DNA from 2 places in the Desulfosporosinus burensis genome. Region 2 is predicted to be linked to the other one. Evidence: predicted binding sites of a transcription regulator. Region 2 holds the regulator's gene; the other holds the start of a gene.
What was found. Region 2 encodes HrcA, which represses chaperone genes, less so after heat shock. Its sites were predicted from a motif close to TGTTAGCACTCNNNNNNNNNGAGTGCTAACA; they were not measured.
Positions count from the first base shown of each region.

Region 1: groES (co-chaperone GroES) is a predicted target of HrcA. The motif match lies at 1,439-1,469, and genes of this name have one in related genera.

Region 1 is NZ_BAAHYN010000007.1:182,410-186,703, forward strand. Features, by position in the region: gene groL (chaperonin GroEL) at 1-1,082, opposite strand, end outside; gene groES (co-chaperone GroES) at 1,117-1,401, opposite strand; gene ACYQ3Q_RS14225 (NYN domain-containing protein) at 1,682-2,509, opposite strand; gene ACYQ3Q_RS14230 (DMT family transporter) at 2,702-3,643, shown strand; gene mog (molybdopterin adenylyltransferase) at 3,764-4,267, opposite strand; gene ACYQ3Q_RS14240 (MOSC domain-containing protein) at 4,267-4,294, opposite strand, start outside.
Region 2 is NZ_BAAHYN010000003.1:352,946-357,239, forward strand. Features, by position in the region: gene dnaK (molecular chaperone DnaK) at 1-1,572, opposite strand, end outside; gene grpE (nucleotide exchange factor GrpE) at 1,593-2,201, opposite strand; gene hrcA (heat-inducible transcriptional repressor HrcA) at 2,628-3,659, opposite strand; gene ACYQ3Q_RS06965 (hypothetical protein) at 3,978-4,103, opposite strand.

The DNA.
Region 1 (4,294 bases), on a different contig from region 2:
TCACGATCAAAGTCAGACGTAGTTTCTTCAATTTGTCGTTTAAGGGCTTCAACACGTTTTTTAATATCGTCAGTGTTACCAGCACCTTCAACAAGCGTGGTTTCCTCTTTGGTTACACGGACTTGGCGGGCACGGCCCAGCATTTCAACCGTGGTGTTTTCTAGTTTTAAGCCTAGATCTTCTGTGATCACAGTTCCGCCTGTCAGTACGGCAATGTCTTCGAGCATTGCTTTGCGACGATCTCCAAAGCCAGGGGCTTTAACTCCGACACAAACGAAGGTTCCGCGCAGCTTGTTGACGACGAGGGTAGCTAGTGCTTCCCCATCAATGTCTTCGGCAATAATCATCAGTTGACGACCCGCTTGAACTACTTTTTCCAAGACTGGTAAAACGTCTTGAATGGCGCTGATCTTCTTGTCAGTAATCAGGATGTAAGGATCATTAAGTACGGCTTCCATTTTCTCCGTATCTGTGATCATATATGCAGAAATATATCCGCGATCAAATTGCATTCCTTCAACCACTTCAAGTTCGGTGGTCATGCCTTTAGCTTCTTCAACTGTGATGACGCCGTCTTTGCCAACTTTCTCCATGGCTTGAGCAATAAGGTCACCGATGTTCTTGTCGCTAGCAGAGATGGAGGCGACTTGGGCAATAGCTTCACTCGTCTCAACGAGTTTGGCATTAGCTTTAATGTCTGCAACCACAACTTCCACAGCTTGCTCAATTCCACGTTTAATGCCCATAGGATTTGCACCAGCTGCAACGTTCTTAAGCCCTTCGCGAATGATCGCTTGTGCTAAAACAGTAGCCGTAGTGGTACCGTCCCCAGCCACATCGTTAGTTTTGGTAGCAACTTCTTTAACAAGTTGAGCTCCCATGTTTTCAAACGGATCCTCTAATTCGATGTCACGAGCAATTGTTACTCCGTCATTCGTGATCAGAGGAGATCCAAACTTCTTATCGAGAACGACATTACGTCCCTTAGGTCCTAGGGTTACACGAACAGCTTCAGCTAGAGCATTAACTCCGCGTTCTAAAGCGTGACGTGCATCTTGATTAAAAATAATTTGTTTTGCCAACGTATTTCACTCCTTATAAATAATTCTTATTAAACTAGCCCATAATGGCTAAAATATCTGACTCTTTCAGGATAAGATATTCTTGACCGTCATACTTCACTTCGGTCCCTGCATATTTGGAATAAATTACACGATCGCCTGCCTTAACATCGAGAGCGACGCGAACACCCTTTTCCATTTTACCAGGTCCTACAGCGACAATTTCGCCTTCTTGTGGTTTTTCCTTAGCGGTATCCGGCATAATAATTCCGCTCTTAGTTTTTTCTTCCATCGGGAGTGCTTTAATGATCACCCGATCTGCGAGAGGTTTAATGTTCATGAAGAAAAGTCCCTCCTATGTTTTTTTATTTAATATTTGTTAGCACTCGACTCTATTGAGTGCTAACAATATATCTATAATAATATGCAAGGGGCCGCAGGAAAGCAAGCCCCCTAATACTCCAAAAACAGGTATTTAACTAGCATTTTCTTTATCAATCTAATTATTACTCCCGTTTTCAGGCAATAGATATTTAATAAATGCCTAAGGCCTCCTCCCATACGCATCACCATATCGTCTACACACTATAATTGCCAGTTTTGAACTCTTCTATGCACGATTAATTCTCTTGAGTTAATTTTAATTGCCGCTGAGAAACTTCCTCCAAGATGGAACCTAGAGCTTCTTTCACTGTACTATTTTCTAGATTAAGCAGATAAATCTTGGTTTTACCAATCTTCAAATTATGATCCGGGTGCTCCTTCTCAAAAAGGATAGTTTGCTTTAAGGTGTACCGTATGAACTCCTTAACTTGTGGGATTGACCGCCCCAAAGATTCTGTCAAGGCAGCCCTCGCTTTTGTAGACGCAACATAAGGCAAGCGTATCTGAAGATTTCCTAGGATTTGAATCCCTTGTTCTAAATCAAGCTCTGGGCGATACTCTACTTCGTGTTTTTCATTGATTGCCCACTGGAAAAGATCATCTTCCTCGCAATAAGGTTGCAGAGCGTGATGAACACTTCCGGCAACTCCTATCACCTTAACATCTTTCCCCCAAGCACGGACCTTTCTAAGCAAGGACAGGAAATCTCCGTCCCCTGTAATTAATAAAAAGAGGTCAAAGGTAGCTGCTCGTGTCAGTAGGATTTCTTGGGCTTCGAGCATTAACTCTAAATCTGCAGCATTACGGCGAAGTCCTGTGCTTGAATAATTGTTCTTTCCAAAGACATGACGTGTAAAGACATTTGTTTTCTCAAACGTCGTTTGTGTCCGCCAAAACTCTTCACGGTCGAAGTTTGCGTAAAGATAGATAGCTAATAAATCCATCGTATTGCGTTCTGCATAAAGTTGTAAAAACTGCACCAACTGTTCCGGAGATAATTCATACCCTCGCTCTAATAAGCCGGTCCAAATATTTTCGTAATCGACAAACGCTATGGCTTTCAAATTGCTCACCTCACAAGCCACTCATTTACCATAGTTTACGCTATACTTTGGACAGACGTGACAAGCTCAACAATAAAAGGTGCTTGAACTTACAATATGTTCGGAATAATCCCCGAATTACAGGAGAAAAATCAGACGCTGACGAACTGTATAAAATATAATTTACTAAGCTTGGGTTCAGGAGGAGTATCGGTGATTGTCTTAAGTAATAAAGGAATAGGATTTGTTTTAGCCATTTTTTCTTCCATATTTTGGGGTACAAATGGTACCTTTTGTACTCTGTTAGGCAACCTTGGTTTTGATACATTAAGTATCGCAATCCTAGCTCCCTCGTTTAACTTGGTCTTTTTCTCAATTCTATTATTGGTTACTAACAAAACAGGGTTTAAAGTCGGCTGGAGAATTTTATCCTTCCTATTAATAGGCGGGCTTTCCTCAGCGGTCACTAATATTTCGTTCGTAAAGTCTGTCAGCTATTTTCCTGTAGGCATCGTTTCTACACTTATTTTTTGTAACGTATTTGTGATCATGATCCTTTCTAGAATTGTATTTAAAAACAAGATTACCGTAAAAAAGATTGGGGCAGCTATCACTGCCATCTTTGGGGTTTGCCTAGTCTTGGATGTTTTTAATCAAGGTTTTCACTATAACTCTAAGGGCTTGATATGGATAGCTATCACGATACTTGCCTGGTCATCAATGATGGTTTTGGAGAAATATCTATTAGAACAAGGAGTCGATGGAAACGCAATTTTGATGTATGTTGCCTTGATCGCAGTTTTAATCTTGTCAATATCCACTTCCCCTTTAGCCGTAATGAGTAATATTATCGAAATAAGTGGTCAAACAAACGGTTATGCGTTACTTGTGATCTTAGGCTTTGGGCTGATTCCTCAAATAGGGTGTTATTCTCTCTACATGAAAAGTTTAAAGTATATCGAACCAAGCTACGTGCAAATTATGTATTCTCTTGACCCTGTGGTGGCTAGCATTTTAGGATTTATAGTCTTTAATCAAACTATGAACCCCAGTAATATTATCGGTATCTTTCTAATCCTAGGGGTCGTTATCTTCATTCAGATTTCCGAAAATCGAGCGGGAATCAAATCGACGTCAGAAATAATGGATGTTTGATTCATCCTTATAATGCAAAAGAGATTGGCATAATTGCCAATCTCTTTTGCATTATAAGACTAAACCTTGAAAGTCACCCGTGATGGAACCGCCTGACAAAAATACTCAACTAAACGATGATCAAGGTTGCTTTAACGTTGACGCGCATTCACTGGCTTCCCCTTTGAGAATCTGAATTCCATGAGGAATTGCCGAGGCAATTGCTGCAAAGCATTCGCTCACCGCTTTAGGACTGCCCGGCATATTTATGATCAAAGTTCGCTTTCTAAGGACAGCGATCGCTCTGCTTAGCATCGCCTTAGGAGTCACTTTAAGGCTTTCCATGCGCATTACTTCAGCAATGCCTGGAACCATACGGTCTGCTACGGCTAATGTTGCCTCAGGTGTCACGTCCCGCATAGAAAAACCAGTTCCACCCGTCGTTAAAATCAAGTCCAAGCTGCGTTCATCTGCCCAAAGGCGCATCGTTTCCTCTAGTAACGCTTGGTCGTCAGGGAGCACCACATATTCCACTACCTGTCCACCGATCTCTTGAACAAGCTTAGCGAGGGTGGGCCCAGATAGATCTTCCCTCTCTCCTCGAGATCCTTTGTCACTAGCTGTAATTACCCCTACTTGAATCATTAAGATATCACCTCAATATTATCTCCT
Region 2 (4,294 bases):
AAACTCTTTCATCGTTTTTTCAGTTTGATAGACTAACGAATCCGCTTGGTTCTTAGCATCGATCATTTCTCTGTGTTTCTTATCTTCTTCTGCATGAAGTTCAGCGTCTTGCTTCATTTTTTCAATGTCTTCTTTGGAAAGACCTGTTGAAGAAGTAATGGTCACTTTTTGCTCATTTCCGGTAGCCACATCTTTGGCTGAGACATGAACAATACCATTGGCATCAATATCAAATTTAACTTCGATCTGTGGAATACCACGTGGAGCAGGAGGAATTCCTGTAAGTTGGAAACGTCCGAGTGTCTTGTTGTAACTCGCCATTTCACGTTCCCCTTGAAGTACATGAATATCGACAGAGGTTTGATTGTCTGCAGCCGTTGAGAAGGTCTGTGATTTCGTGGTTGGAATCGTGGAATTTCGATCAATTATCCGAGTGAACACTCCGCCAAGGGTCTCAATCCCTAAAGACAGCGGGGTAACATCCAGCAAGATCATGTCTTTGACTTCACCACTGAGTACGCCCCCTTGAATTGCTGCACCCATAGCAACTACTTCATCTGGGTTAACCCCTTTGTGTGGTTCTTTTCCACTCAACTTTTTGACAGCTTCTTGAACGGATGGGATACGAGTGGATCCACCTACAAGAATGATCTGATCAATTTGATTCCAGGAAAGCTTAGCATCTTCAATCGCTTGACGTGTGGGACCAAGAGTAGATTCCACAAGGTCAGAGATAATTTCTTCAAATTTAGCTCGAGAAATATTCATATCTAAATGTTGAGGGCCTTCTTCAGTCATGGTAATAAAGGGCAAATTGACATTAGAATTGGTCACTCCAGAAAGCTCAATCTTGGCTTTTTCAGCAGCCTCTTTTAAACGTTGGAGAGCAACTCGGTCTTTAGAAAGATCCGCTCCATGACTTTTCTTGTATTCTGCCACCATATAGTCAATCAGGCGCTGGTCAAAATCGTCGCCACCTAAACGATTATTCCCGCTCGTGGCTTTAACTTCAACCATTCCTTGGCTTAATTCGAGGATTGAAACATCAAAGGTTCCGCCCCCTAGGTCAAAGACCAAAACAGTCGAGTCATCCTTTTTGTCGAGGCCATAGGCAAGTGCAGCCGCAGTAGGCTCGTTAATAATCCGTAGTACTTCAAGTCCAGCAATCGCTCCTGCATCTTTTGTTGCTTGACGTTGGGCATCGGTAAAATAGGCAGGAACTGTAATAACAGCTTGGGTAACAGGCTGTCCGATATAGGCTTCAGCATCCGTTTTGAGTTTCTGGAGAACCATCGCCGAAATTTCTTGAGGACTATAGGTCTTATCTTCAATCTTTACTTTATGATCTGTACCCATATGGCGTTTAATGGAACTGACGGTTTTGTCCGGATTGGAAACAGATTGCCGTTTGGCCACCTGTCCGACGAGTCGCTCGCCAGATTTAGAAAAACCTACTACAGATGGAGTTGTACGATTTCCCTCCGCATTAGGGATAACAACTGCTTCTCCACCTTCCATAACAGCTACGCAAGAATTTGTAGTACCTAAGTCAATACCAATAATTTTACCCATTGTTTTCTTCCTCCTTATAACTAGTTCGAAACTTTAACCATACTAGGACGTAAAACCTTTTCTTTTAGGTAATATCCCTTTTGCAGTTCGTCGACCACAGTATTCTCAGGATGCTCTTCTGACTCCACCCGCAGCACTGCGTCATGAAGATTTGGGTCGAACGGCTGCCCAACGGCTTCAATCGCCTTGAGACCCTCTTTGCTAAGCGCCGTTTGCAACTGACGTAAAATCATCTCCACCCCTTGTGAAAAAGCTGCGAAATCAGGATTGATTTGAGCGGCACTGACTGCTCGCTCAAAATTGTCTAAAACAGGAAGCAACTCCCCAACAACACGTTCAGATGCATATTTGATGATTTCTGTCTTTTCCTTCTGTGTCCGTTTTCGATAATTATCGAAATCTGCCTGCATGCGTAGCAAATGATCATAATGCTCATCTGCTTTAGCTCTAGCCTGGATAAGCTCCGCTTCCAAGGTAAGAATTTTCTCCGGAGGGCTCATATCCTTGCTATCCAGACTATCTTCGTCGTGTATGGATTTCTCAGATTCATGTTCTTGCTTATCTCCCAAATTATCTTCGTCACTACTTAGCTCTCGGCCTCTGAGAGTATCTTCTCTCATTCGCGCCATGCATGATCACCTCTCATAACTTAGTCACAAAATTTATATAAGAATGAACCTAAAAGGCTCAATCACCCGCATATTTAATGCTTTACCCAGTTGAGAGCGAAGAAATTCAACTCCCTATAACCAACGTTTCGCTCTATTAATCGTTATCCCCACCGTTATCCCGACGTCCAAACGTTCTAAACTTTCTCATCGTTCCACCTCATCTCCAACCCTCGTCGACCCAGCAGATGGTGTGACTTTGCGGAGCGAACCGATTCAGCAGAGTCGCTGTCTAGCGCGCTTACATTACGAGGCGTTAGCGTGGCACAGGTTCACATTCAGAAAGCCCAGAGGTTTGCCTAAGCTTGCCTCGTAATCAAGCGCGCTAGCGACGGCGCTGTGGTGAGCAGAGCAATTTCACGCCATCTGCGGCTTATTCATGCTTCGTCACCGCTTGCGTTTCGTCAGGACATCCGTCAAACTACGCGTCATAAAATCAACAATTGCAATGACCTTAGCATAATCCATACGTGTTGGACCAAGCACCCCCACCGCACCGATGGTTAGACCATTGACTCTATAAGTAGCAGAAATGACACTACAATCCTTAAATTCCTTCAAGCTATTTTCTCCACCGATCGTGACATTTAGTCCCTCTTGGTCAGGATGTAATAGTTTTTTAAGCGGCTCATTTTCTTCGAAGATTTTAAATAACGTTTTAACCTTCCCTAAATCCTTAAATTCAGGTTGATTTAACATATTGAGGGTCCCCCCAAGACAGATCCGTTCCTCTCCTTCGCTATCGTCCAGAATGGCTCTAAGCATATCGAGAGTATTATCAATCAAAAGCCTCTGCCTTGACAATTCGCTATAGATTTCATGCAGCATGCTGCGTTTAACTTGGTTTAAAGAGTACCCACGCATTTTTTGATTAAAAACTTCAGCCACTTGTTGAAGCTCTTCCGCTGTTTGATTGTCCCCAACCTCAATAATATGATTTTCAACAGCACCATTTTCTTTCACGATGACCATAATAACCTGCCCCGGTTGATACGGTAGAAAATGCAATTTCCCAAACTTACTTTTAGCCTTATGGGGTCCAAGGACAAGACTCGTCAAATTCGTAAGCTCAGATAATAATTTACTGGTATGGGTAATAACTTCTTGAATCTCATGGATTCTTCTCGTACTTTCTCGCTCAATAAATTCCTTTTCTTCAGCGTTAAGGACCTTAGGATCCATCAGACAATCTACAAAATACCGATAACCCGCATCGGATGGAATCCGTCCAGCGGAAGTATAAGGTTGTTCGATAAACCCTAAATCTTCTAAATCCGCCATCTCATTGCGTATCGTCGCGGAGGATACTCCAAGATCAAATTTACGCGCAATCGTACGAGAACCAATCGGCTCAGCGGTAGCAATATAATCCTGAACAATCGCCCGTAGTATTTTGCGTTTTCGTTCATCCATTTGCATAATGCTTTCCGCCTTTCCAAAACTAACTACTAGGGACTCACCCGAACATTACACACCTCAAGTTCATCGTCCGAGTTCGTTGTTAGCACTCTCTCTTGATGAGTGCTAACAGTTGATGTCTTCACATTACCACTTCATTTTAGCTTTGTCAAGAATCATTTTAACAAAATACCTTGAGAGTTTTATATAGAATAATACTAAGCTTTTACAGCCTTCCGATGCAATCAGAAGGTCGAACGCAAGCCACGAACCGTCCCCGACTTGCACGCCGTTCTCCAACCTATGCCTAGGACTCAGTGTCACACGAGCGCAACGTCTTTACGTAAGCAGAATAGCAACTTCCGTTAAAGCGACCCCTAAGACAAGACAGTGCACATCAATGTGCCGTCCCCCAGAATTCAAACCAAGAACCGTCCCCAACTTCCGCTCCGTTCCCTGACCCAAGTCCAGGACGCAGTGTCACACGAGCGCGACGTCTTTACGTAAGCAGAATAGCAAACTTCCGTTCAAGCGACCGACCCCAGAGGCGGGGCAGTGCACAAAGGATGTGCACTGCCGCCAACTGAGCCAAGGATGGCGAATTTGGCACGATAGTCTCCAGTGGAGATTATCGCCGTAGGCGGGTTCTTTTATAT